2 regions of the Sinomonas soli genome follow, and region 1 is predicted to be linked to the other one. Evidence: predicted binding sites of a transcription regulator. Region 1 holds the regulator's gene; the other holds the start of a gene.
The links. The regulator HspR, encoded in region 1, represses chaperone genes until heat shock. The targets are predictions, from matches to a motif close to AAGTTGAGTCNNNNNGACTCAACTT.

Region 1 (11,817 bases):
ACCGAGGTGCAGGCCGACGTCGACGCCCTCAAGAAGGCGCTCGAGGGCACGGACAACGACGACGAGGTGAAGGCCGCGTTCGAGAAGCTCCAGCAGTCGCAGACCAAGCTCGGCGAGGCGATCTACTCGCAGTCGCAGGCCGGTGCTGCCGCGGGCGACGGCGCGCAGGCGGGCACGCACGACGCCGGCTCGACCTCGGGTGCCGACGAGGACATCGTCGACGCCGAGATCGTGGACGAGGACGAGAAGAAGTAGCCATGGCCCCCCACCACGGAAACGAGAATGAGCACGGCTCCGAGCGCCCCGAGCCGGTGATCCGGGACAACCGCAAGGTGGACCCGGTCACCGGCGAGGCGAGGCACCCGGAGGGCGCGGAGGCCCCCGGGGGCGCCCCGCACGACGACGGCCACGAGGAGATGCGCCCCGTGGACGAGGCCCACGACTCGGGCGACGCCCTGGCCCAGGCCGAGCAGATCCTCAACGAGGCCGAGGCCGGCGAGCAGGAGGGCCACGCGGCCGTCGTGGAGGAGCTGCGCAACGACCTGCTGCGCCTCCAGGCCGAGTACGTGAACTACCGCCGCCGGGTGGACCGCGACCGCGCGGTCGCCGGGGAGGTCGCCACGATGGGCGTCCTGAGCACGCTGCTGCCGGTCCTGGACGACATCGACGCGGCACGGGCCCACGGCGACCTCGAGGGCGGCCCGTTCGCCTCGATCGCCGGCAAGCTCGAGGCGATCGTGGCCGGCCAGGGGCTCGAGCGGATCGACCAGGCCGGCGTCGAGTTCGACCCGAACATCCACGAGGCCCTCATCCAGCAGCCGGGGGAGGGCATCGAGGTGGACACGGTCCAGCAGGTGCTCCGCACGGGCTACCGCACCTCGGCGCGCGTGCTGCGCGCGGCCCAGGTCATCGTGGCGACGCCGCAGGGCTGACCCCCCCCGTTTCGGGTACGCATCTCGTCGCCCTCCGGGCATCTCGGGTACGCGGGCTCCCGGGCCCGCGTACCCGAAACGGGAGATCCGTGACGAGATCCGTACCCGAAACCGTGCACACTTGAAGCAGCAGTTGATCTAAGGAGCGTTCGTGGCAAGTCAGGACTGGGTGGAGAAGGACTTCTACGCCATTCTCGGCGTGTCCAAGGACGCCTCCGAGGCCGACATCAAGAAGGCCTACCGCAAGCTCGCCCGCAAGTACCACCCGGACCAGAACCCGGGCGACGCCGAATCCGAGAAGAAGTTCAAGGACATCACGGAGGCCAACTCCGTCCTGTCCGACCCCGAGCAGCGCCAGCAGTACGACGCGATCCGCGCCATGGGCGGCGCCCGCTTCTCCGCGGGCGGCCCCGGCGGGGGAGCCGGCGCGGCGGGCTTCGAGGACCTCTTCGGCGGCCTGTTCGGCGGCGGCGCGGGCCGGCACTCGCGCGGCTTCAACACCGGCAACCTGCCGCCCGAGTTCGCCGACCTCTTCGGCGGCGGAGGCGGGTTCGGCGGCGCCGGCTTCCAGCCCCCGCCCCAGCGCGGCGCGGACCGCCAGGCCAGCACCACGATCTCCTTCGCAGGGTCCATCCGCGGCACCACGGTGGGCCTGCGTGAGCGGGACGGCGAGGTCATCGAGGTCCGCATCCCCGCGGGCATCCGCGACGGGCAGAAGGTCCGCGTCCGCGGCAAGGGCGGCCCCGGCTCGGCCGGCCCCGGCGACCTCATGGTCACCGTCCATGTCCGTCCGCACGACTTCTTCACCCGCGAGGGCGACAACCTCCGCATCCACGTGCCCGTGACCTTCGACGAGGCCGCCCTCGGCGCCCAGATCGAGGTGCCCACCGCGGACGGCGCGACCGTGAAGATGAAGGTCCCCGCCGGGACGAGCTCCGGCCGGACACTTCGTGTGAAGGGCCGCGGCGTCAAGACCTCCAAGGCCTCGGGCGACCTCCTCGTGACCGTCGACGTCGTGGTCCCGAAGAACCTCTCGAAGGACGCCGAACAGGCCATCCGCGCCTTCGCGGAGGCGACCTCCAAGAACGGCCAGTCGGATCCGCGCGCACACCTTGCGGAGAAAGCGAGGCTCTAGGCCATGGCCATCGACCCGTACGCTCCGATCTTCGTGATCTCCGTGGCGGCGGAGCTGGCCGAGATGCACCCCCAGACCCTGCGCCAGTACGACCGCCTGGGGATCGTCTCGCCGTCCCGCCAGGGCGGCCGCCAGCGGCGCTACTCCCAGCGCGACGTCGAGATGCTCCGGGAGGTCCAGCGGCTCTCGAAGGACGGCGTGTCCCTCGAGGGGATCCGGCGCATCCTCGAGCTCGAGAACCAGGTCGCGGCCCTCCGCGCCCGCGTGACCGAGCTCCAGGCGGAGCTCGCCAACACCCAGCGCACCAGCGAGGCCCGGCGCGTGTTCGCGGCCGGGATGGCCGGCGACGTCGTGAGCCTCGCGCGCGGGCAGCGGCCCGAGGCCCGCTCTCAGGCCCTCGTGGTCTGGCGCCCCCAGCGCTGACCTCCTCGCTCCCGCACCCCAAGGTTCGCCCAACGTTCGCCCGGCGGCGGCCGGGGCCGCCCGCGCGAGGTGCCGGCGGCGTCGTACGTTCGATGCGTGAGTGACCGCACGAGCGAGGAGCCCCGCATGAGCACCACCCAGCACCCCGTCGTCCTCCCGGCCGAGGCCCTCACGGCCGGTGACGAGGCCGTCGTGGACGCGAACATCGACGTCGTCAACGCCATGTACGAGGAGCTGCTCGACGAGCGCGAGATCGCCCCGAACGCCCTGCGCAGCTACTACGTGGACTTCTACCTTGCGCAGATGCTCGACGGCGGCTTCGCCCAGTACGCGCTCGCGGCCCACGAACGGGGACGCGTCGACAGCCTGGTGCGCGAGGGCCTGCACGAGATGGGCGCGACCGGGCACCTGGCCCTCTTCGACGAGCTGGCCGCCGCGGCCGCGGCCCTGACCGTGGACGAGACCGAGGCGTACCTCGACGGCGACCCCGAGGCCTCGGTGGCCGTGGCCCGACTCGAGGACCTGGACGACAGGTTCGAGGGCCTCCTCGAGGAGGAGGACCTCCTGGCGCTCAACGGGGCCTGGCTCAAGGGCCAGGAGGGCCTGCTCGCGCTCGACGAGGACGGCCTCGAGGACGAGATAGCCCGCCGCGTGGGCCTCATCGGCGACCTCGAGGAGCGCCGGGCCGCGGCGGACGGGCGCGGGCTGGAGGACATGCCCGACTTCGAACTCGTGATCCGCGAGCTGTGCGACGCGGCCGGCCACGAGCTCGTGGCCGTCACCACCGCCGACCCGCACTACGTCCGCGACGGGGCCGAGTCCTTCGCCTGGCGCTTCACCACGGACCTGGGGGAGTACGTGATGGTCGAGGAAGGCGACGAGGCCGCCATGATCGACGCCGAAGACGGGACTGTCCTCGCCACCGTCGAGTTCGTGGAGCTGGACGAGGACGACTGGACGGCCGATGATGATGCCGATGGGCATGGTGCGGCCGAGGCCTCCCGGCGGGGCGGCCCCGAGGACGGGCACGCAGCGCCGGCGGCTCCCTGAGCCTTCGGCCAGCGCCGGCCGTGCGCCCTGAGGTCGGCCGGGAGGCGGCATGGACTGGCTCTACAGCCTCGACATCCTCGACGGGGCCTTCGTGGGCGGCGCGGTCGCCGCCGGCGTCGCGGTGCTTGTGGTGCTCATCGCGGCCCGGTCGGACCGCTTGCGGGTCCAGAGGCTCCTCCTCGCCTCGGCGGCCGGGACCCTCGTGGGGCTCACGTTCTATGCCGTGTGGGATGCCGCCGACTTCCTCGGCCTCTACCTCCCGGAGGACGTCGGCCGCCTCCTGATGGCCACCTGCGCGGCCGGTGCAGTCGCCCTGGCCTGCCTGTGGGACCGGCCGGCCTGGCGCAGAGCGCTGGCTGCAGTGGGCGTCCTCGTGGTCGCCGTCTCCGGTGGGACCGCCGTCAACGCCTACTTCGGCTACGACCGTACTCTGGGAGCCCTCGTCGGGGTGTCGACCGGGGCGCCGATCGACCTCGGCGCGCTGGCCAAGGACGTCGGGCCCGCCAGGGGCGCCTCGGCGGGAAAGCTCCTGTCAGGATGGACCCCTCCCGCCGGAATGCCCGTCGTGGGACGCCGGGGTACTGTGCAGATCCCCTCGAACGGCTTCCCCGCGCGCCGCGCCGGCGTCTACCTCCCGCCCGCGGCCCTGACCGCCCACCCGGTCCGGCTGCCGCTCGTCATCCTGATGATGGGCGACCCGGGCACCCCGGACCCGGACGCCGTCGCCAACGTGCTCGACGCCTTCGCCGCCACCCACCGCGGCCTGGCGCCGATCGTGGTCGTCGCGGACCAGATCGGCACCAGGGGCGATCCGGCCTGTGCCGACTCGACTACCTACGGCCCGGCGGAGAGCTACATCCTGGACGACGTCGTCCCCTGGGCCAGGCGCACCTTCAACGTCCTCGGGGATCCGGCCCACACCGCGATCGGCGGGTACTCGAACGGCGGGGCGTGCGCTTTCAAGCTCGCTGCCGAGCGGCCCGCTCTGTTCGGGGCCATGTTCTCTGCGTCGGGGGAGGAGTACCCCGGCGCAGAGTCGCCGCAGGCCGCCATCGCCAACGTCTTCCACGGCGACGTGAAGGCCTTCGACGCCGCCAAGCCCGCCGCGATTCTCGCCCGCCACCGCGGCGTGTACTCGCGGATGACCGCGGTCTTCACGGTCGGCTCGGGCGATCCTACTTTCACGCCCGGGGTGCGGCGTGCCGAGCAGGCGGCCAAGGAGGCGGGCATGACCGCGTCCTTCCGCACCGTCCCCGGCGCGGGCCACGTTCACGGCGCGATCGGAGGCGGGTTCCGCGAGGCCTTCGAGGTCCTCTTCCCGGTCCTCGGCCTGGGGGGACAGAAGTAGGCCACCCGCAGGCGCTCCCCCTCAGGGGCGCGCCTCCGGGTGGCCGCGCAGGCCGTCAGCCGCTGTACCGTCAGCCGTTGTACTGCGGACAGGCCTCGTTGGAGCAGCCCTTGTCGCGGGGGACCCACCGGTCCCCGTCCTGCTGCCACACGATGTGCCGGTGCTGCCCGCAGAGCTCGCACGACGGCGCGACGAAACTGTGCTTCTCATCTTCCGTGTAGGTGCGGAAGTCTGACATGGTTCCTCCTCCACGTGGGGCTCCCCACACTACCCGCGGCACGGGGGCGGTTCCAGAGCTCCCGCCGCCCGGGCACCCGGCCGCAGAATGATCCTGGGCGCGCCCTGCGGTGAACCGCATCGGCGACGAGGACGTGTGAAGGGACGAGGAGGTCCCCATGCCCATGGACGAGGAGGCGGTCGCGGCGCTGTACCGCGAGCACGGCGCCGCGCTGCGCCGCTTCGCCCGCGGCGCGGTGGGCAGCGAGAAGGCGGAGGACATCGTGCAGGAGGCCATCATCAGGGTGTGGCGGCAGGCCCCTCCCGCGTCCCAGGGCCTGCGCCCCTACCTGTACCGCACGGTGCGGAACCTCATCGTCGACCAGCACCGCCTCGCGTCCCGCCGTCCCCGCACGGTCGCCTCCGTGGACGAGGGGGGCGACGGCTTCACCGTGGCGGTGGACGCCGAGCGCATCGACGAGCTCCTGGACCGCGTGGTCATGGAGGAGGCGCTCGCCAGGCTCACCCCCGAGCACCGCCGGGCGCTCGTGGCTGTCCACTACCGCAGGCTAACCGTCGCGGAGGCGGCCGCCGAGCTCGGGGTCCCGGCGGGCACGGTGAAGTCCCGCTGCTTCTACGCGCTCAAGGCCCTCCGCGCCGCGCTCGACGAAATGGGGGTGGACCGATGAGCACCGGAGCGTTCCGGCCGGGGCACGAGCCGCGGGCGGACCTCGGCGCCTACGTGCTCGGGGCCCTCAGCCCGGCCGAGCGGGAGGCCGTCGAGGAGCACCTCGCAGAGTGCGCCGCGTGCCGCGCCGAGCTCACGGGGCTCGAGACGCTCCCCGCGCTGCTCGACGCGGTGCCGCCCGAGCGTGCCGCGCAGATCGCGGACGACGCCGCCCGCGCGCCCGAGCCGGGCGTCGCGCCGCGCGAGCTGCTCGCCAGGGTGACGCGGCGCCGTCGCGCGCGTGCTGCCGGGTGGGCCGTCTCCCTGGCCGCGGCGGCGGCGGCCTTCTTCGTCGCGGGGATCGCCCTCGGGCCCGCGCTCGGCGCCCGCCAGGAGCAGGCCGCCCCGCCGTCGCCGAGCGCCACGGCACCGTCCCCCCCGACGACGGTCACCCTCAGCTCGGCCGACGGCGCGCACATCGACCTCGCGCTCGTGACCCGGGCGTGGGGCACCGAGCTCGACCTCACCTGCCGGGGCATGCCGAACGGGGGCGCCTACACCGTCTGGGTCGTCTCGGCCCAGGGCGCAGCCCAGCAGGCGGCCGCGTGGAGCTCGACCGGCTACTCCGGCCGCGCCGTCCTGACGGGGGCCACCTCCTTCGAGCTCTCGGCCATCCGGGCGGTGGAGGTCAGGGACGCCGCGCAGAAGACGGTGGCGAGGACGTCGCTCGGCTGAGGCGCCGGACGCACACGCGCACCTCGGGCGACGGCGGCGCCGCCCCCTGGCCTGCGCCTCAGGCGCGGATGGCCGTGAGGTCGAAGACCACGCGTCCGGCCTTGAGGGCCTTGTTCTCGAAGCTGGTCAGGGTCCGCCCCTCGAACCGGGGGGCCCACCCGCCCACGGCATCGGCCTCCCCGGTAGGCTCGCAGTCCACCCCGGAGGCCCAGGCCGCGGTGAGAGGGCTCGCGGAGCCGGCCAGCTCGCCGTCGTGCGCGTTGCGGAAGTCCGGCGAGGCGGCCACGACGTCCCGCATCTGCTGGGCGTAGCCGGACCAGTCCGTGGCGAGCCGCCAGAGGCCCCCAGGGGCGAGGACCCGGGCGGCGAGCGCGGCGAAGGAGTCCTTCACCATGCGCCGCTTGTGATGGCGCGTCTTGTGCCAGGGGTCCGGGAAGAACACCCACAGCTCGTCCACCGAGCCGGCGGGGAGCATCGATCCGAGCACCTCGGGGGCGTTGGCCTGGACCACCCGGACGTTCGTGAGGCCGCGCTGGCCGATCCGCAGCAGCGTGTTCGCCAGGCCGGGCCGGTAGACCTCGACGGCGAGGAAATTCCGCTCCGGGTCGGCCTCCGCGGCGGCGACGATGGCCTCGCCGAGTCCCGAGCCGATCTCCACGACGAGCGGCGCCCGGCGCCCGAACTCGGCCGCGGCGTCGAACACGTAGTCGGGGTGGACCGAGGTGTCCGCCACGTGCCGGGGGACGTCCACCACATACGCGTCCGCGTGCTCGTCCCACGCGGCCTGCCGGCGGCCCTGGAGGCGTGTGCCGCGCCGGACGAAGCTGAGGGGCTGGCGGCGGTAGGTGCCGAAGGAGGCCTGGCTGCCCGGGGTGAGGGGGTTGGCCGGGGTGGTCGCGGGAGATTCGGGGTGCTCGCTCATTGCCCTCCAAGGGTACCGGGGCACGCACGACGGCGCCCCGCCGGCTTGCGCTGGCGGGGCGCCGTCCGCGGCAGCCGGGTCAGTGGCGCAGGTCCTTGCCCTTCGTCTCCGGCAGGCCGAGCACGGTCAGGATCGAGACGAGGACCATGAGCACGGCGTAGACGTTGAACATCCAGGACTGGTGGAACACGTCAGAGAACAGCTGCTGGAGGTAGGGCGCCGTCCCGCCGAACAGCGCGACGCAGATCGAGTAGGGCACGCCGACGCCGACGGTGCGGATGTGCGCGGGGAACATCTCCGCGTACGCCGCCGGGACGATCGCCGCGGAGCACGCGATGAAGATGAGCATGACGGACATCGAGACGAACAGCTGCCACGCGGCGTCGTGCAGGAGCCAGGTCATCGGGAAGTGCAGGACCGCGACTCCGGCACCGCCGATGATCAGGACCTTCTTGCGGCCGATCCGGTCGCTGACCCTGCCCCACAGCGGCAGGGCGATGAGGAAGACGACGTTGGCGCCCACGCCCGCCCAGAGCGCCTGGGTGGGGTTGATGTGCAGGCTCGAGATGGCGAAGGCCGGGGCCACCACGCCCCACACGTAGTAGATGATGGTCAGGCCGACGGTCATGCCGATGACCTGCAGGGCCTGCTTCCGGTGCTCGACGATGGAGCGCCACAGCGGGTGCTTCGGCTTCTTCGCCCCGTCCGTGAGGCCCTCGAACGCCTCCGTCTCGGGCATCCGGGCCCGCATGATGAGCCCGTACAGGCCGAGCACGGCGCCGAGGAAGAACGGGATGCGCCAGCCGAAGGAGTCCATCTGGGCCTTGCTGAGCACGCTCGTGAGGACCACCCCGAGGAAGGTGCCGAAGAGGACGCCCATGGTGCCGGAGACGTAGATCAGCGAGGACCAGAGCCCGCGCTTCTCGCGGGGCGCGACCTCGGAGAGGTAGGTCTGGGACGAGGGCAGCTCGCCGCCGTGGGCCAGGCCCTGGATGAGGCGGGCCGCGAGGAGGACGAGGGAGGCCAGGGCCCCCACCGAGGTGAAGGTCGGGGCGAGGGCGATGAGCAGGCTCCCGAAGGCCGCGAGGGCCACAGCCAGCGTCATCGACGTCCGGCGGCCGATCCGGTCGCCGATCCAGCCGAACACGAGCCCGCCGAAGGGCCGGGCCAGGAAGCCGACCGCGAAGACGGCGAGGGTCGAGAGGATAGCGGACGTGGGGTCGGCGCCGTTGAACAGCTGCTTCGAGAAGAACGGTGCGAAGGTCGCGTAGACGTTCCAGTCGAACCATTCGACGGCGTTGCCGACCCCGGTGCTCATGAGGGTCTGCCGGGTTGAGGGTGCCTTGCGGACGCGTCCGGCAACAGCGGCGTTGGTGGACATGGGGAGGGCCTCCGGGTGGGGTGGGTCAGCGGCCAGCGAGCTGGGCGGTCTTGGCGAATGCGAGGTGCGCGTACAGGGCCGCGCCATCGGCGAGGACGGCGTCGTCGAAGGTCGCGTACGGGGAGTGGTTGAACGCGGCGGTGCCCGGGTCCACGCCGGCAGGGACGGCGCTGAGCCCGATGAAGCTGCCGGGAATCTCGGCAAGGACCCGGGAGAAGTCCTCGGACCCGCTCAACGGCTGCGCGAGGCGAGCGTGCCGGCCGGCCGCGCCGCCGAAGAGTTCGGCCACGGCGCCCTCCGCGAATTCCGTCTGCGCGGTGTCCGTGATGGTGAGCGGGTACTCGGCCTCGTAGCGGACCTCGACGTCGAGGCCGTGGGCGTGGGCGATTCCCGTCAGCAGGCGCGGGATGGCCGTCTGCATGCGCTCGCGGTGCGCGTCGGAGAAGGTGCGGATCGTGGCGTCGAACTCGGCGGTGTCGGGGATGACGTTGCGCTTGGTCCCGGCGGCGAGCCGGCCGACCGTGACGACGGTCGGGTCGAACATGTCGAACTGGCGCGTGACCATGGTCTGGAGCGCGAGGACCATCTCCGCCGCGACCGTCACCGGGTCCTTGGCCGAGTGCGGCGCCGAACCGTGGCCGCCGGCGCCGAGGACGCGGACGAACAGGCCGTCGGAGGCGCTCATCATGACGCCCGGGCGGGTGACGAAGGTTCCGTGCGGGGCCATCGAGGAGAAGACGTGCATGCCGAAGGCGGCGTCGGGGCGGCGGCCCGCGGCGTCCAGCACGCCCTCTCGGATCATCACCCCTGCCCCGTCGAAGCCCTCCTCGCCCGGCTGGAACATGAAGACGACGTCCCCGGCGAGGCGGTGGCGGGCGTCGGCGAGCAGCGTGGCCGCGCCGAGCAGCATCGAGGTGTGCAGGTCGTGGCCGCACGCGTGCATCGCGCCGTCGATCCGGGAGGAGAATGCGGCTCCGGTGCGCTCCTGGACCGGGAGGGCGTCCGTGTCCGCGCGCAGCAGGACGGTGGGCGCCGGATCCGCCGACTCCCGGCCCGCGCCGCGAAGGACGGCGGTGACCGAGGTGGTGTCCGTGCCGGTCGACACCTCGAGGCCGAGGCCGTCGAGCACCGAGAGGACCTTCTCCTGCGTGCGGGGGAGGTCGAGCCCGATCTCGGGCTCCTCGTGGAGGGCGTGCCGCCACTCGGTCAGCGTGTCCTGGAGGCTGCGGGCGTCCGCGATGAGATCCATGGTTCCTTTCCTGTGACGTGCGCCACGTGGCGGTCGATGCAGACCAGTGTGTCGCTCTGGGCGGTCCAGGGGACTAGATTCGGCAGCATCATGCAGAAGCCCTCCCGCGACAGTCAGAAACATGCAGCGTCTCCGGCGACGGACCAGCTCTCGGAGGCCGACCTCGAGCTCATCAACGCCCTGCAGATCGCGCCGCGGGTCACCTGGCAGGACGCCGGACGGATCCTCGGGGTGCGCCCGGCCACGCTCGCGGCGCGGTGGGAGCGCATCGAGTCCCAGGGCCTGGCGTGGATCACCTGCTACGGGGTCGGCGATCCCACGGAGATGACGCTCGCGTTCGTCGACGTCGACTGCGCCCCCGGCAGCACGGCGGACGTCGCCGAAGCGCTCAACGCGATCCCCGAGGTCCAGACGGTCGAGCTGCCCGCCGGCCACCACGACTGCGTCCTCACGGTCTTCACCGCCACCCTCACGGACTACGCCCGGCGCGTCGCCCCGGCGATCCTGGCCATCCCGGGCGTGGAGCGGGTCCAGACCGCGCTCGGGAGCCGGCTGCACCAGGCCGGCCACTCGTGGCGCATCGCCGCGCTGGGCCCGAAGAAGTCGGCCGCGTTCGCGGCGCTCGCCGGGCGCGGGGCCGTCGAGGGCCCGCTTTCACCGGCGGCCCGCGACCTCCTCCCGCTCCTCGCACGGGACGGCCGGGCGACGGCAGCCCAGATGGCCAAGGACCTCGGGCGGACGCCGTCCACCGTGCAGCGGCAGCTCGCGCGCGTCCTCGGGTCGGGGCTCGTCGCGTTCCGGTGCGATGTCGCGCAGAACGCGGTCGGCTTCCCCGTGACGTGCACCTGGTACGCGCGGGTTCCGCCCGGCCACCACGCGGCCGCCGCCGCGGCCGTGCGGTCGCTGCGCTCCGTCCGCCTCGCGGCGTCGATCACTGGCCAGGCCAACTTCCTCGTGACCATGTGGCTGCGCTCGGTCGCCGACGTCATGACCGCCGAACTGGCACTGCAGGAGAAGGTCCCCGGGATCGAGCTCCTCGAGAGCCTCGTGCTCCTCCGCGTGACCAAGAGGATGGGCGTCCTGCTCGGGGCCGATGGGCGTGCCGAGGGGCGTGTGGCCATGCCGCGGGCGGCCATGCCGGCGGGGCTGGACTGAGGGAGGCGCCGGACAGGGTAGACTGGTAGGTCGGTGCGCATGACGCACCTGCGTCGATGAACGCGTTGACAGGCCCCGCGCCCGGACGCGAGCGCCCCTCGGAGGGTGCCGCCCGGAACCGCGGCGAGGCCAGGCTCCCTTTCCTCGGCGAACCCCGCGTGCCGGCTTGGCTCGTGGGGCCGATCCGACGCTGGAGTGTTCTGACAGCTATGGCTGACACCACCTTCGTTTCCCTTGGCGTGCCCACCGCCCTGACCCGCGTGCTCGCGGAGCAGGGCATCGAGACGCCGTTCCCCATCCAGACCAAGACCCTTCCCGACACGCTCGCCGGCCGGGACGTCCTCGGACGCGGCCGCACCGGCTCGGGCAAGACCATCGCCTTCGCGCTGCCGCTCGTGGCCCGTCTCGCGGAGGCCGGCGGCCGCCGGGCCGCAGGCCGCCCGCGCGGGCTCGTCCTCGCCCCGACGAGGGAGCTCGCGACCCAGATCAACGCGACCGTCGAGCCCCTGGCCCAGGCCGCGGGGCTGAACACGACCGTGATCTACGGCGGCGTCTCCCAGGCTCGGCAGGAGCGTGCGCTCAAGGCCGGCGTCGACATCGTCAT
Region 2 (11,817 bases), on a different contig from region 1:
AACTGGAACTCCGTCCCCCTGGAGGTCCCGGCGCAGGTGACGGTCGAGCAGCTGTGTGAGGACGAGGCCGACGTGGTGCTCCCCCGCGACCACCGGCTCGCCGACCGGCGCGCCCTTGACCGCCGCGAGCTGCTCGATGAGACCTGGTGCGCCACTCCGAAGGGGGCGATCTGCCACGAGGCCCTCATGCGCCTCTTCCAGGCCGAGGGTGCGCTGCCTCGCATCGCCTTCACCGATCCGGACTTCGCCACCCACGTGGCCCTCGCGGCCGACGGCGCGGCGCTGGCCCTGGTGCCCAGGCTAGGCCGGCTGCCACTCCCGAGGACCGTCGTGGCACGGCCCCTGACGGGCGAGCGGCCCCGCCGTGTGATCTCCGCGGCCTTCCGCCGCACGATGGCCGCGAGCCCCGGAGTGCAGCTGCTCGTGCGGCTGCTGCACGAGGCGGCGGGCGCCGACCCGACCGGCTCCGCGGACGCGGGAACCGGCGAGTAGAATATCCGCCATGCGTATGACGGCCTTCGAGGATGTGAGCCTGCGCGCCCTCATGCTCCTGGCCGCCAACGACTCGGGCGTCCCGCTCGCCACGCGTACCATCGCCGAGGGCGTCGGGACCCCCTACAACCACGTGAGCAAGGCCGTCCTGCGACTCCGCGAACTCGGCTACCTCGAGTCGACCCGCGGGCGCGCGGGCGGTGTCCAGCTGAGCCCCAAGGGCCGGTCCGCCACCGTGGGCGGCGTCCTGCGCGACCTCGACACCCGGGCGGACCTGGCGGACTGCGAGACGCCCAACGGCTCCTGCCCGCTGAACTTCCAGTGCGGCCTGCGCGCCGCCCTCCGGCGGGCCCGCGAGGCCTTCTACCGCGAGCTCGACGGCGTGGTGGTCGCCTCGCTGCCGCACGAGCGCCAGATGGACCCCGTGCTCGTGCAGATCGGGCTCCGCCCGCCCGCCGCCTGACGCCCTCGGGCCCCTCGCAGATCCTCCTCCCGCAACCTCTGGGTCACGGCGCCCCGATCGCAGCACCCCTGCGCCACAGCCGCTGTGTGACGACCCCCACGCTCCCTGGAATTGCCATTTTCTACGAGTCGTAGAAAACTGGAGCTAATTCAGCATCACAGATGCAGAATAACCAAGTCCCCGCCGCGGGGACCAGCCCCATGCTTGAGGAGTCGCAATGCTCTCGGATACCGCGCGCCCCGTCATCGAGGCCACCCTGCCCCTGGTCGGCAGCCGCATCGGCGAGATCACGCCGCTGTTCTACCAGAAGATGTTCGCCGCGCACCCCGAGCTGCTCAACGGGACGTTCTCGCGCGCCAACCAGGCCAATGGCACGCAGCGCCAGGCCCTCGCCGGCGCCATCGCCGCGTTCGCGAGCCACCTCCTCAACAACCCGGACACCCTCCCCGAGGCGGTCCTGAGCCGCATCGCCCACAAGCACACCTCGCTCGGCATCACCGAGGACCAGTACCAGATCGTCTACAAGTACCTCTTCGAGGCCATCGCCGAGGACCTCGGCGATGCGGTCACCGACGAGGTCGCGGCCGCCTGGACCGAGGTCTACTGGCTCATGGCGGACGCGCTCGTCAAGATCGAGAAGGGCCTCTACGCCAAGCAGGCGAACACGAAGATGTGGATGCCGTGGCGGGTCGTCGAGAAGACCTCGGCGAGCCCGACCACCATGACGTTCGTCTTCGAGCCCGCGGACGACACCCCGGCCACGCCGGGCCAGCCCGGCCAGTTCGTCTCGGTGCGCATCCCGGTCGCGGACGGACTCCTCCAGGCACGCCAGTACACGCTCTCCGCCGACGCCGAGTCGACCGAGCGCCGCGTCATCACCACCAAGTTCAACGACGGCGGCGAGGTCTCGCCGATCATGCACGAGAAGATCCAGGTGGGCGACGTCGTCGAGCTCTCCAACCCGTACGGCGACGTGACGCTGGATGATGGCGACGGCCCCCTCGTGCTCGCGACCGCCGGGATCGGCTGCACCCCTGCCGCCTCGATCCTGCGCGCCCTGGCCACCAACGGCTCGGGCCGCGAGGTCCTCGCGCTCCACGCGGACCGCAGCCTCGACACGTGGGCGCTCTCGGACCAGATGCTCCGGGACGTGGAGAAGATCGACGGCGCGCACCTGAAGGTCTGGCTCGAGCAGGCCCAGCCCGAGCTGGCCCCGGTCGGCGCGGGTACCGGCGGCGGCCCCGCCCGCCTGGACACGCACGAGGGCTTCATGAACCTCGCCGAGATCGATCTTCCCGAGGACGCCAGCGTGTACCTGTGCGGGCCGCTGCCGTTCATGCAGAAGGTCCGCTCCCAGGCGATCGCCAAGGGTATCCCCGCCACGAACATCCACTACGAGGTCTTCGGCCCCGATCTCTGGCTCGCCTCGGCGAACTGATCCCCCGGGCAGCCGCCCTCCCCACGACGGCGTCGAGCCGCCACCCTGCGCTCTGGAAGGCATGAGGGTGGCGGCTCGACGCGCAGGTGCGGCCGGACGTCAGTTGGCGGCGGTGAAGAACGTCCCGCGGAACTGGGGCTGCTCGAGCTCGTCCAGCGCGGCGACGGCGAAGTCCTGCGACGAGATCGAGTCGCCCGCGGCCGGCACGCCGACAGCGGTGACGTACTTGCCGGTGCGCTCCCCCGGCGCGATGACCGCCGCGGGAGCCTGGACGGTGAGGTCCGTGCCCGCGTCCCGCAGGGCCTCGTAGGCGGCGAACGCCGCGTCCGACTCGCCCTTGTACTCCACCGGGAAGTCCGGGGTGTCCTTGATGCGGGTGCCGTCCGGCGTCGAGAGGCCGCCGAAGCCCCCCACCAGGTAGAGCCTGGCGGCGGTCGGCACCGCGGCGATCGCGCGGTGCGCCTCGATGTAGGGCTCCCGCGGGCCGCCGGTGCGGTCGGGCGCCGTCGCCAGCACCACGGCGTCGTTCGCCTCCGCGATCTCGCGGAAGGCATCCGTGTCAGCCAGCTCGGCGGCGCGCACGACGGCGGCCCCCTCCACCGGGGCACCCTTGCGGCTGATGGCGGTCACCTCGTGGCCGCGGCGCGCGGCCTCGGCGACGATCTGGCTCCCCACCATTCCGGTGGCTCCGTAGACGGCGATCTTCATGAGGGCTCCTAAAACTTGACGGTACAACCGTCACAACGCCTCCGGGCCCCGGCCCTATTCCGGCGCGGGGCCAGCCCTTAGAAGACCCGCCGCCAGTTGGCCCGCGCGAGGTCGAGCACCTCGTCCCCGCGGCCGGAGAGCACGGTCCTCAGGGCGTACAGCGTGAAGCCGCCGGCCTGCTGGGCGGTGATCGTCGGCGGCATGGCGAGCTCCTCGCGCATCGTCGCCACGTCCACGAGCGCCGGCCCGTCGTGCGCGAGGGCCTCCGCGAGTCCCGCCTCGAGCTCGGAGGAGTCGTTGACCCGCACCCCCTTGAGGCCCATGGCCTCGGCCACCGCCGCGAAGTTCGGGTTGTCCAGGCCCGTGCCGAAGTTCACGAATCCCACGGACTTCATCTCGAGCTCGATGAAGTTCAGCGACGCGTTGTTGAAGACCACGAGCTTCACCGGCAGCCGGTTCTGCCGAAGCGTCAGGAGCTCGCCCATGAGCATCGAGAGCCCGCCGTCGCCCGCGAGCGCCACGACCTGCCTGCCGGGGAACGCGGCCTGGGCGCCCATCGCGTGCGGCAGGGCGTTCGCCATGGAGCCGTGCGTGAACGAGCCGACCAGCCGGCGTCGGCCGTTCATCGTCAGGTAGCGGGCCGCCCAGATGACGGGGGTGCCGACGTCCGCCGTGAAGACCGCGTCGTCGGCAGCGAGCCGATCGAGGGTGCGGGTGACGAACTGCGGGTGCAGCGGCTGCCCCGTCTTGGTCGGGGTCGCGAGGTCGTCGAGCTTGGACCGGGCCTTCGCATAGTGCTTGAGCGAGGACTCGAGGTGGGTGCGGCGCTTCTTGCGCGGCACGAGCGGAAGGAGCGCCGCCGCGGTGTCCCGGACGTCGCCGACGAGGCCCAGGTCCAGCGGCACGCGCCGGCCGAGCTGCTCGCCCCGGAGGTCGACCTGGATGACCTTGGCCTTGGACGGGAAGAACTGCTGGTACGGGAAGTCGGTGCCGAGCATGAGCAGGGCGTCGCAGTCCTCCATGGCCCGGTAGCCCGAGGAGAAGCCGAGGAGGCCGGTCATGCCGACGTCGAACGGGTTGTCGTACTCGATGAACTCCTTGCCGCGCATGGCGTGCACGATCGGAGCGCCGAGCGCGTCCGCGAGCACCACCACCTCGTCGTGGGCGCCCTCGACGCCGGCGCCTGCGAGGATCGTGACCTTGCCTGCGGCGTTGAGGATCCCGGCGGCCTCGCGCAGCTCGGCCTCGTTGGGCACCACGCGCGGCCGGGCCCGGCGCACCACCGTGACCCGGTCCGAGTTCGTCGACGTGAGCCCCACGTCGCCGGACAGGACCACCACGGCGACGCCCCGCTTCTCGACCGCGGTGCGCATGGCGATCTCGAGGATGCGGGGCATCTGCGCCGGGTCGGTGACCTGCTCGGCGTAGACGCTGCACTCGCGGAAGACCTCCTGCGGGTGCGTCTCCTGGAAGTAGTTCGAGCCGATCTCGGTTGAGGGGATGTGGGCTGCGATCGCGAGGACGGGCACCCGGGAGCGGTTGGCGTCGTAGAGGCCGTTGATGAGGTGGAGGTTCCCCGGCCCCGCGGAGCCGGCGCAGACGGCGATCTCCCCGGTGAGCGCGGCCTCGGCCGCGGCGGCGAAGGCCCCCGCCTCCTCGTGCCGCACGTGGACCCAGTCGATGCTCGGCGTGGCCCGGAGCGCGTCCGTGAAGCCGTTGAGCGAGTCGCCCGGGAGGCCGTAGACGCGGCGGACGCCGTTGGCTGCGAGGGTCTCGACGATGTTCTGCGCGATGGTCGTCATGATCCTCAACCTAGCCGCGTGGTGCAGAGCGCCGATACCCCTCGGGAATATCTCGTCGGACACAGCGTTGAACTTGAGCGTAAGTCACTCAACTTCTACCGTTGTAGCCCCAGCCCGCTCCAACGCCACCGCACATATCCCTCGGAGGACAACTGATGCCACTCTTCTTCGGCCCCGCCGCCGGCAATGGCTCCTTCGACGAGTTCCTCGCCCGCTACCTGCAGGGCCAGGGCGCTCGCCGGCCTGGACGCCCCATCGACATGACGAGGCTCGTGAGCCGCGGGACCCAGACGGTCCTCAATGCCGCCGGCCGCTACGCCCGGGAGCACGGTCACCGCGAAGTGGACGCCCTGCACCTGCTGCGCGCCCTGACCGAGACGGAGCAGGTCGCCGCGATGATCACGCACGCGGGCGCGGACCCGGCCGGGATCGCCGCCTCCGCCGAGGACCGGCTGCCCGGCACGGTGGGCGGTGACCAGAACGACGGCGACGGCATGCCCTCGCTCACCACGAGCGCCCAGCACGCGTTCCTCGACGCCTACAAGGTGGCCCGTTCGGTCGGCTCGACCTACATCGACCCCGAGCACCTCTTCCTCGCCCTCGTGCTCAACTCCGACGCCGCCTCGGGCCAGATCCTCGCAGCGGCCGGGGTCACCCCGCAGTCGCTGCAGGACGGCGAATCCTCGGCCGCCGCTGCGGACCCCGCGGACGACGCCGGCCACTCGCCGCGCGCGGCCAGGCGCCCCCTGCGCGCCACGGCAGCCCAGAAGGGCCGGCGCACGAAGGGGTCGATGCTCGAGCAGTTCGGCACGGACCTGACCGCCCTCGCCCGTGAGGGCCGGCTGGACCCCGTGATCGGCCGCGCCGACGAGATCGAGCAGGCCATCGAGATCCTGGCACGCCGGACCAAGAACAACCCCGTGCTCATCGGCGAGGCCGGCGTGGGCAAGACCGCGATCGTCGAGGGTTTGGCCCAGGCCGTCGCGGCCGGGGACGTTCCGGCGCAGATCGCCGGCAGCACCGTCATCTCCCTCGACCTGCCAGCGATGCTCGCCGGCACCCGCTACCGCGGCGACTTCGAGGAGCGACTGACCAAGACCATCGACGAGATCGCCGAGGACGGGAACATCATCGCGTTCGTCGACGAGATCCACACCGTGGTCGGCGCCGGGGGCGGCGGCGAGGGCGGCATGGACGCCGGGAACATCCTCAAGCCCCGGCTCGCCCGCGGGGAGCTGCACCTCGTGGGTGCCACGACCCTCGACGAGTACCGCAAGATCGAGAAGGACCCCGCCCTCGAGCGGCGGTTCCAGCCCGTCACGGTCGGCGAGCCGAGCGTCGAGGACGCCGTGGCGATCCTCGAGGGGCTCAAGGACCGCTACGAGGAGCACCACGGCGTGACCTATGCCGAGGATGCAGTCCGCGCGGCGGTCGAGCTCTCGCACCGCTACATCACGGACCGCCACCTGCCGGACAAGGCGATCGACCTCATCGACCAGGCCGGGGCGCGCCTGAGCCTGGCCCGTGGCCCGCGCGTGGACCTCGAGGCCCTCGGGGCCCGGGTCGCCGAGCTGACAGAGCAGAAGGAGGCCGCCATCGCCCGTGAGGCCTATGAGGAGGCCTCCCGGCTCCGGGACGAGATCGACGCGCTCACGGCGACCATCGAGGCAGAGGCCTCGGGCGCTGCCCGTCCTGCCGGGACCGCCGCCGAGGGCGACGCCGCGGGCGGGAGCGGGCCGGACGCCGTCGTGCGCGAGGCGGACATCGCCGCGGTCGTGGCCCGCGCCACCGGCATCCCCGCCGCGCGCCTGACCGAAGGCGAGCGGGAACGGCTCGCGCGCCTCGAGGACGAGCTCCACGAGCGCGTGGTCGGGCAGGAGGACGCGGTCTCCGTGATCGCCAAGTCGGTGCGCCGCAACCGCACCGGCCTCGGCGACGCCAACCGTCCCGTGGGCAGCTTCCTGTTCCTCGGCCCGACCGGCGTGGGCAAGACCGAGCTCGCCAAGACGCTCGCGGCCTCGCTGTTCGGCGACGAGTCCGCCATGGTGCGCTTCGACATGAGCGAGTTCGGCGAGCGCCACACGGTCTCTCGGCTCGTCGGCGCCCCTCCGGGATACGTCGGCTACTCGGAGGCCGGGCAGCTGACCGAGCGCGTCCGCCGGCACCCGTACTCCGTGGTGCTGCTGGACGAGGTCGAGAAGGCCCACCCCGACGTGTTCAACCTGCTCCTGCAGGTCCTCGACGACGGGCGGCTCACGGATGGCCAGGGCCACACCGTGGACTTCCGCAACACGGTGGTGATCATGACCAGCAACCTCGGGTCCGAGTTCCTCGCGACGCGCGGCGCCGCGCTGGGCTTTGCAGCCGGCGGCGCCGACGGCGGCCCCTCGGCGGCCGAGCTGCGCGCGCGGATCATGGGGCGCCTGCGCGAGACGATGCGGCCGGAGTTCCTCAACCGCATCGACGAGATCGTGCTGTTCCGCAAGCTCACCCGTGAGCAGCTCCACGACATCGTGCGGCTGCAGCTGCGCGGCACCGAGGCCCGCCTCGCGGCCCAGGGCATCGCCCTGGCCGTGGACGAGGACGCGGTGGACTGGATCGCCGACCGCGGCTACGAGCCCGAGTTCGGGGCCCGCCCGCTGCGGCGCGTGATCCAGCGCGAGCTCGAGGACCGGGTGGCGGACCTGCTCGTCACCGGGGCGGTCGCCGAGGGCGGCCGGGTCACCGTGGGCGTCTCGGTTCCGGAGGGCGCGGAGTGCGCGGACACGCACGACGGCGCGCTGCTCACCGTCCGCGCGGACGTCGCCGAGGCAGCCCCCGCCGCCTGATTCTGAGGGTCACATCCCCACGATGAGGGGTCACATCCCCACGATGAGGGGTCAGGTCTCGAGAGGACCTGACCCCTCATCGCTGTCTTCTGACCCCTCAAGGCAGGGACATGACCCCTCAACCGTCACAGAAGGTCCACGCGTCCCCGGGTGCCGTCGACCCGGACGCGCTGTCCGTCCCGCAGCACGGACGTTCCATGCCCGGTCGCCATGACGGCCGGCACCCCGTACTCCCGCGCGACGATCGCCGCGTGGGACCCCAGGCCGCCGGTGTCCACGACCACCGCTGCCGCCCGGGCGAACAGCGGGGTCCACGAGGGGTTCGTGTTGGGGCACACCAGCACCTCCCCCGCCCGCAGGGAGGCGAAGGCCTCGGGGCCGGGAACCACCCTCACCGGTCCCTCTGCGACCCCGCCGCTCGCCGGGGTCCCCGAGAGCAGGGCGTCGGCGGCGTCCGCGCCGGCGCGGGCCGGGGCGAAGAGCCCCGGGTCGAGCATCGGCACGCCCGCGTACTCCCGCCTCAGCCGCGCCCTGCGGGCGGCGAGGGCGCGCACCCGGGCGGCCTCGGCGTCGTCCATCACCACCGGGTCGGCAAGGGCGGCCAGCTCCTCGAAGCGGAGGTGGAACACGTCCTCGGGGGCCGCGAGGGCGTCCACCTCGGAGAGCCTGCGGCCGAGCTCGAGGAACGTGTGGCGCAGCGGCGGCAGCAGCCGGGTGGCGTGGAAGTGGGTGTCCTCACGGAAGGCGAGCCCGCGGCGGCACGCGCCGACCACCGCGCGGGCAGCCGCCGCGGCGCGCCGTGGCCGCAGGAGCGGGTGGGCGAGGAGCTCCGAGAGGGCCTCCGCGGCCCTGTCGGGCGTGGGGCCCTCCGGTGGCGCGGCCGCGAGGGACATCAGGATCGCGGCGACCGGGGTGGGATCGTCGCGCCACGTGGGCGCCGTCGCCAGGAGCACGCTGACCGATTCCCGGTGCCCGTACTCGGCGAGGAACGCATCCAGCTCTGCCGCGAAGCCTGCGAACTCCGGGCGTTCCCGGACGGCGCGGAGGAATTCGGCGGGGTCCGGCCCGGCCGCCGCGCGGGCCAGCTCCGGGTCGGCGCGGACCACGCCGGCGAGCGCCTCGAGCGCGTCGTTGCCGTCCCGCGTCCGGGTCCGCTCGCCCGCCACGAGCGGCGACGCGAGCCGTCCGAGCCCGAGCGCGGCGAGCAGGAGACGGAGCGGGGCGAAGGGGACGAATGCCGAGGGCAGGTACCGCACCCGGATCCTGGCCACCGGCTCAAGCGAGGCGTTGCAGCGGTCCACGCGCCGCACGAGGTCAGGCCACGGGAGCGCTGCCGGGTCCTCGGCCTCGAGGGCGGCCACCGCGGCGTCGAACTCGGCCAGGAGCGGGTCCGCGGTCCACCGGCAGACGTCGTACCGGCGCGCGCGCCGGGCCAGAGAGAGCGGTGCCCCGACCATGAGCAGGCTCGGCCTGGGCCGAGGGGGGACGAGCTGGAGCGGAAAGCCCTCGCGCTCCCGGATCACCTGGCCGAGGGGCGGGAAGCGGACCCCGACGCTGCCGGCCATGAGGTCCAACATCGGCAGCACGCCGCGGGCGAGCCAGCCGGTGACGTCCAGGGGATGCGGCCGGACCGCGAACATCTCGAGGAAGAACGGGCCCACGGTCCGCTGGATCCGGCCCAGTTCTGGCGGCTCCGGCGGGAGGGCCGTCATGGGCCGGGCCTGGACGAGGCTGATCCGCCCGTCCACGAGCGCCCATTCGATGTCCTGCGGCACCTCCTCGCCCGCGAGGCCGCTGAAGTGCCGCTCGGCCCTGACCGCGAGGGCGGCCAGCTGCGCGGCGGCGGCGTCGGAGAGGACGCGAGGCGCGCCCTCGTACCGGGGCAGCACCGAGCGCACGGCGCCGTCACGGCCGACGACGAGGTGCTCGGGGGTGACCTCGCCCGAGACGACGGCGTCGCCGAGGCCCGGGGCAGCATCGACCACGAGCTCCGCGCGGCGGCCCGTGAGCGGATTGGCCGTGAAGAGCACGCCGGCGGCCTGGGCCGGGACCATGCGCTGGACCACGACGGCGATCGCGACCTCCTCCGGCCCGATCCCCTGGCGCTGCCGGTACGCCACCGCGCGGTCCGTCCAGAGCGAGGCCCAGCAGCGGCGGACGGCGTCGAGCACCTCGTCCGTGCCCGTCACGTCCAGGAAGGTGTCCTGCTGCCCGGCGAACGCCGCACCGGGGAGATCCTCGGCTGTCGCGCTGGACCGGACGGCGACGCGGGTGCCCTCCGGTCCGAGGTCCGTCAGGGCGGCGGCGATTCCATGCCGCGTCTCTGGCGCGAGGGGCGTGTGCGTCAGGAGGTCCCGGGCGCGGGCCGGATCCGCCGCGGCGGCCGCCGGGTCGAGCCCAGCGGCTGAGGCGTGCGCGCGGTACGCCGCGGTGGTCACGACGAACCCGGGCGGGACCGGGAGCCCGGCGGCCACCAGTTCCCCGAGGTTCGCACCCTTGCCGCCCACCGCGGGCAGGTCGTCAGCGCCCACCGAGGCGAGCGGGAGGACACGAGGTGAGGAGACGCCGTCGTCCATCGCTCCAACGTACCGCCGCATGCCGCCCACGGGGAGGCCGCCCTCAGGAGGTGACCCCCCGGAAAGAGTAGGAGGGCCGCCCCGTGTGCAGCGGGGCAGCCCTCCTGGAGACCGGCGCCGTCTAAACCGCCGGGGTCATGGCCGTCTCAGGCGAGACGGGTCTTGAGGGAGTCGAGCTCGGCGGTGATGCTCTTCGGCAGCGAGCCGCCGAACCGCTCGAACCACTCGGTGAGGCCGGGAAGCTCGTTGAGCCACTCGTCGCGGTCGAAGCGGACCGCCTCCTCGACCTCGGCCTCCGTCATGTCGAGGCCGGTGAGGTCCAGGCTCGACGGCGTGGGCACGAAGCCGATCGGCGTCTCGACCGCGTCGGCCGCTTCCTCGATGCGCTCGATGGCCCACTTGAGGACACGGCTGTTGTCGCCGAATCCGGGCCAGGCGAACCCGCCGTCCCGCGTGCGGCGGAACCAGTTCACGAGGAAGATCTTGGGCAGCTTCGCGGGGTTGGCCTTCGCGGAGACCCGCACCCAGTGGGCGAGGTAGTCGCCGGCGTCGTAGCCGATGAACGGCAGCATCGCCATCGGGTCGCGGCGGACCACGCCGACGGCCCCGGCCGCCGCGGCCGTGGTCTCCGAGGAGAGCGTGGCGCCGTAGAAGATGCCCTGGGCCCAGCTGCGCGACTGCGTCACGAGCGGCACGGTGGTCTTGCGGCGGCCGCCGAAGAGGATCGCGTTGACCTCGACGCCGTCCGGGGCGAAGTACTCGGGGGCCAGCATGTCGATCTGGTCGATCGGCGTGCAGAACCGGGAGTTCGGGTGGGCGGCGGGCTGGTCGGCGTCCGGCGTCCAGTCGTGGCCCTGCCAGTCGGTGAGGTGTGCGGGAACCTCTTCGGTCATCCCCTCCCACCACACGCCGCCGTCATCGGTGAGCGCCACGTTGGTGAAGATGCTGTTGCCCTTGGCGATGGCGCGCATCGCGTTCGGGTTGGTGCCCCAGCCGGTGCCCGGGGCCACCCCGAACAGGCCGGCCTCGGGGTTGACGGCGCGCAGCTCGCCGTCCTTGCCGAAGCGCATCCACGTGATGTCGTCGCCGAGGGTCTCGACCTTCCAGCCCTCAATGGTCGGGTCGAGGAGCGCGAGGTTGGTCTTGCCGCAGGCCGACGGGAACGCGGCGGCGATGTTGTAGACCTTGTTCTCGGGGCTCGTGAGCTTGAGGATGAGCATGTGCTCGGCCAGCCAGCCCTCGTCCCGCGCCATCACGGAGGCGATGCGCAGGGCGTAGCACTTCTTGCCCAGCAGGGCGTTGCCGCCGTAGCCCGAGCCGTAGGACCAGATGGAGCGCTCCTCGGGGAAGTGCACGATCCACTTCTCCGGGTTGCACGGCCACGGCACGTCCTCCTGGCCCTCCTCGAGCGGGGCGCCCACGGAGTGCAGCGCGGGCACGAAGAACGCCCGGGTCTCCTCCATCTTCTTCAGCACGTCGGTGCCGATGCGCGCCATGATGCGCATCGAGG

Region 2: the regulator HspR is predicted to act here: its motif matches at 4,974-4,998, upstream of ACYVKZ_RS06680 (ATP-dependent Clp protease ATP-binding subunit).

What each region holds. Positions count from the first base shown of each region.
Region 1 is NZ_BAAGSN010000020.1:11,511-23,327, forward strand. It holds gene dnaK (molecular chaperone DnaK) at 1-255, shown strand, start outside; gene ACYVKZ_RS18345 (nucleotide exchange factor GrpE) at 258-932, shown strand; gene ACYVKZ_RS18350 (DnaJ C-terminal domain-containing protein) at 1,084-2,067, shown strand; gene ACYVKZ_RS18355 (heat shock protein transcriptional repressor HspR) at 2,071-2,490, shown strand; gene ACYVKZ_RS18360 (DMP19 family protein) at 2,617-3,540, shown strand; gene ACYVKZ_RS18365 (alpha/beta hydrolase) at 3,590-4,888, shown strand; gene ACYVKZ_RS18370 (hypothetical protein) at 4,959-5,126, opposite strand; gene ACYVKZ_RS18375 (sigma-70 family RNA polymerase sigma factor) at 5,284-5,793, shown strand; gene ACYVKZ_RS18380 (anti-sigma factor family protein) at 5,790-6,506, shown strand; gene trmB (tRNA (guanosine(46)-N7)-methyltransferase TrmB) at 6,565-7,428, opposite strand; gene ACYVKZ_RS18390 (MFS transporter) at 7,508-8,809, opposite strand; gene ACYVKZ_RS18395 (M20 metallopeptidase family protein) at 8,835-10,058, opposite strand; gene ACYVKZ_RS18400 (Lrp/AsnC family transcriptional regulator) at 10,149-11,213, shown strand; gene ACYVKZ_RS18405 (DEAD/DEAH box helicase) at 11,423-11,817, shown strand, end outside.
Region 2 is NZ_BAAGSN010000006.1:214,490-226,306, forward strand. It holds gene ACYVKZ_RS06655 (LysR family transcriptional regulator) at 1-492, shown strand, start outside; gene ACYVKZ_RS06660 (RrF2 family transcriptional regulator) at 503-955, shown strand; gene ACYVKZ_RS06665 (globin domain-containing protein) at 1,173-2,393, shown strand; gene ACYVKZ_RS06670 (NAD(P)-dependent oxidoreductase) at 2,493-3,101, opposite strand; gene poxB (ubiquinone-dependent pyruvate dehydrogenase) at 3,179-4,903, opposite strand; gene ACYVKZ_RS06680 (ATP-dependent Clp protease ATP-binding subunit) at 5,059-7,731, shown strand; gene ACYVKZ_RS06685 (PEP/pyruvate-binding domain-containing protein) at 7,857-10,307, opposite strand; gene ACYVKZ_RS06690 (phosphoenolpyruvate carboxykinase (GTP)) at 10,454-11,817, opposite strand, start outside.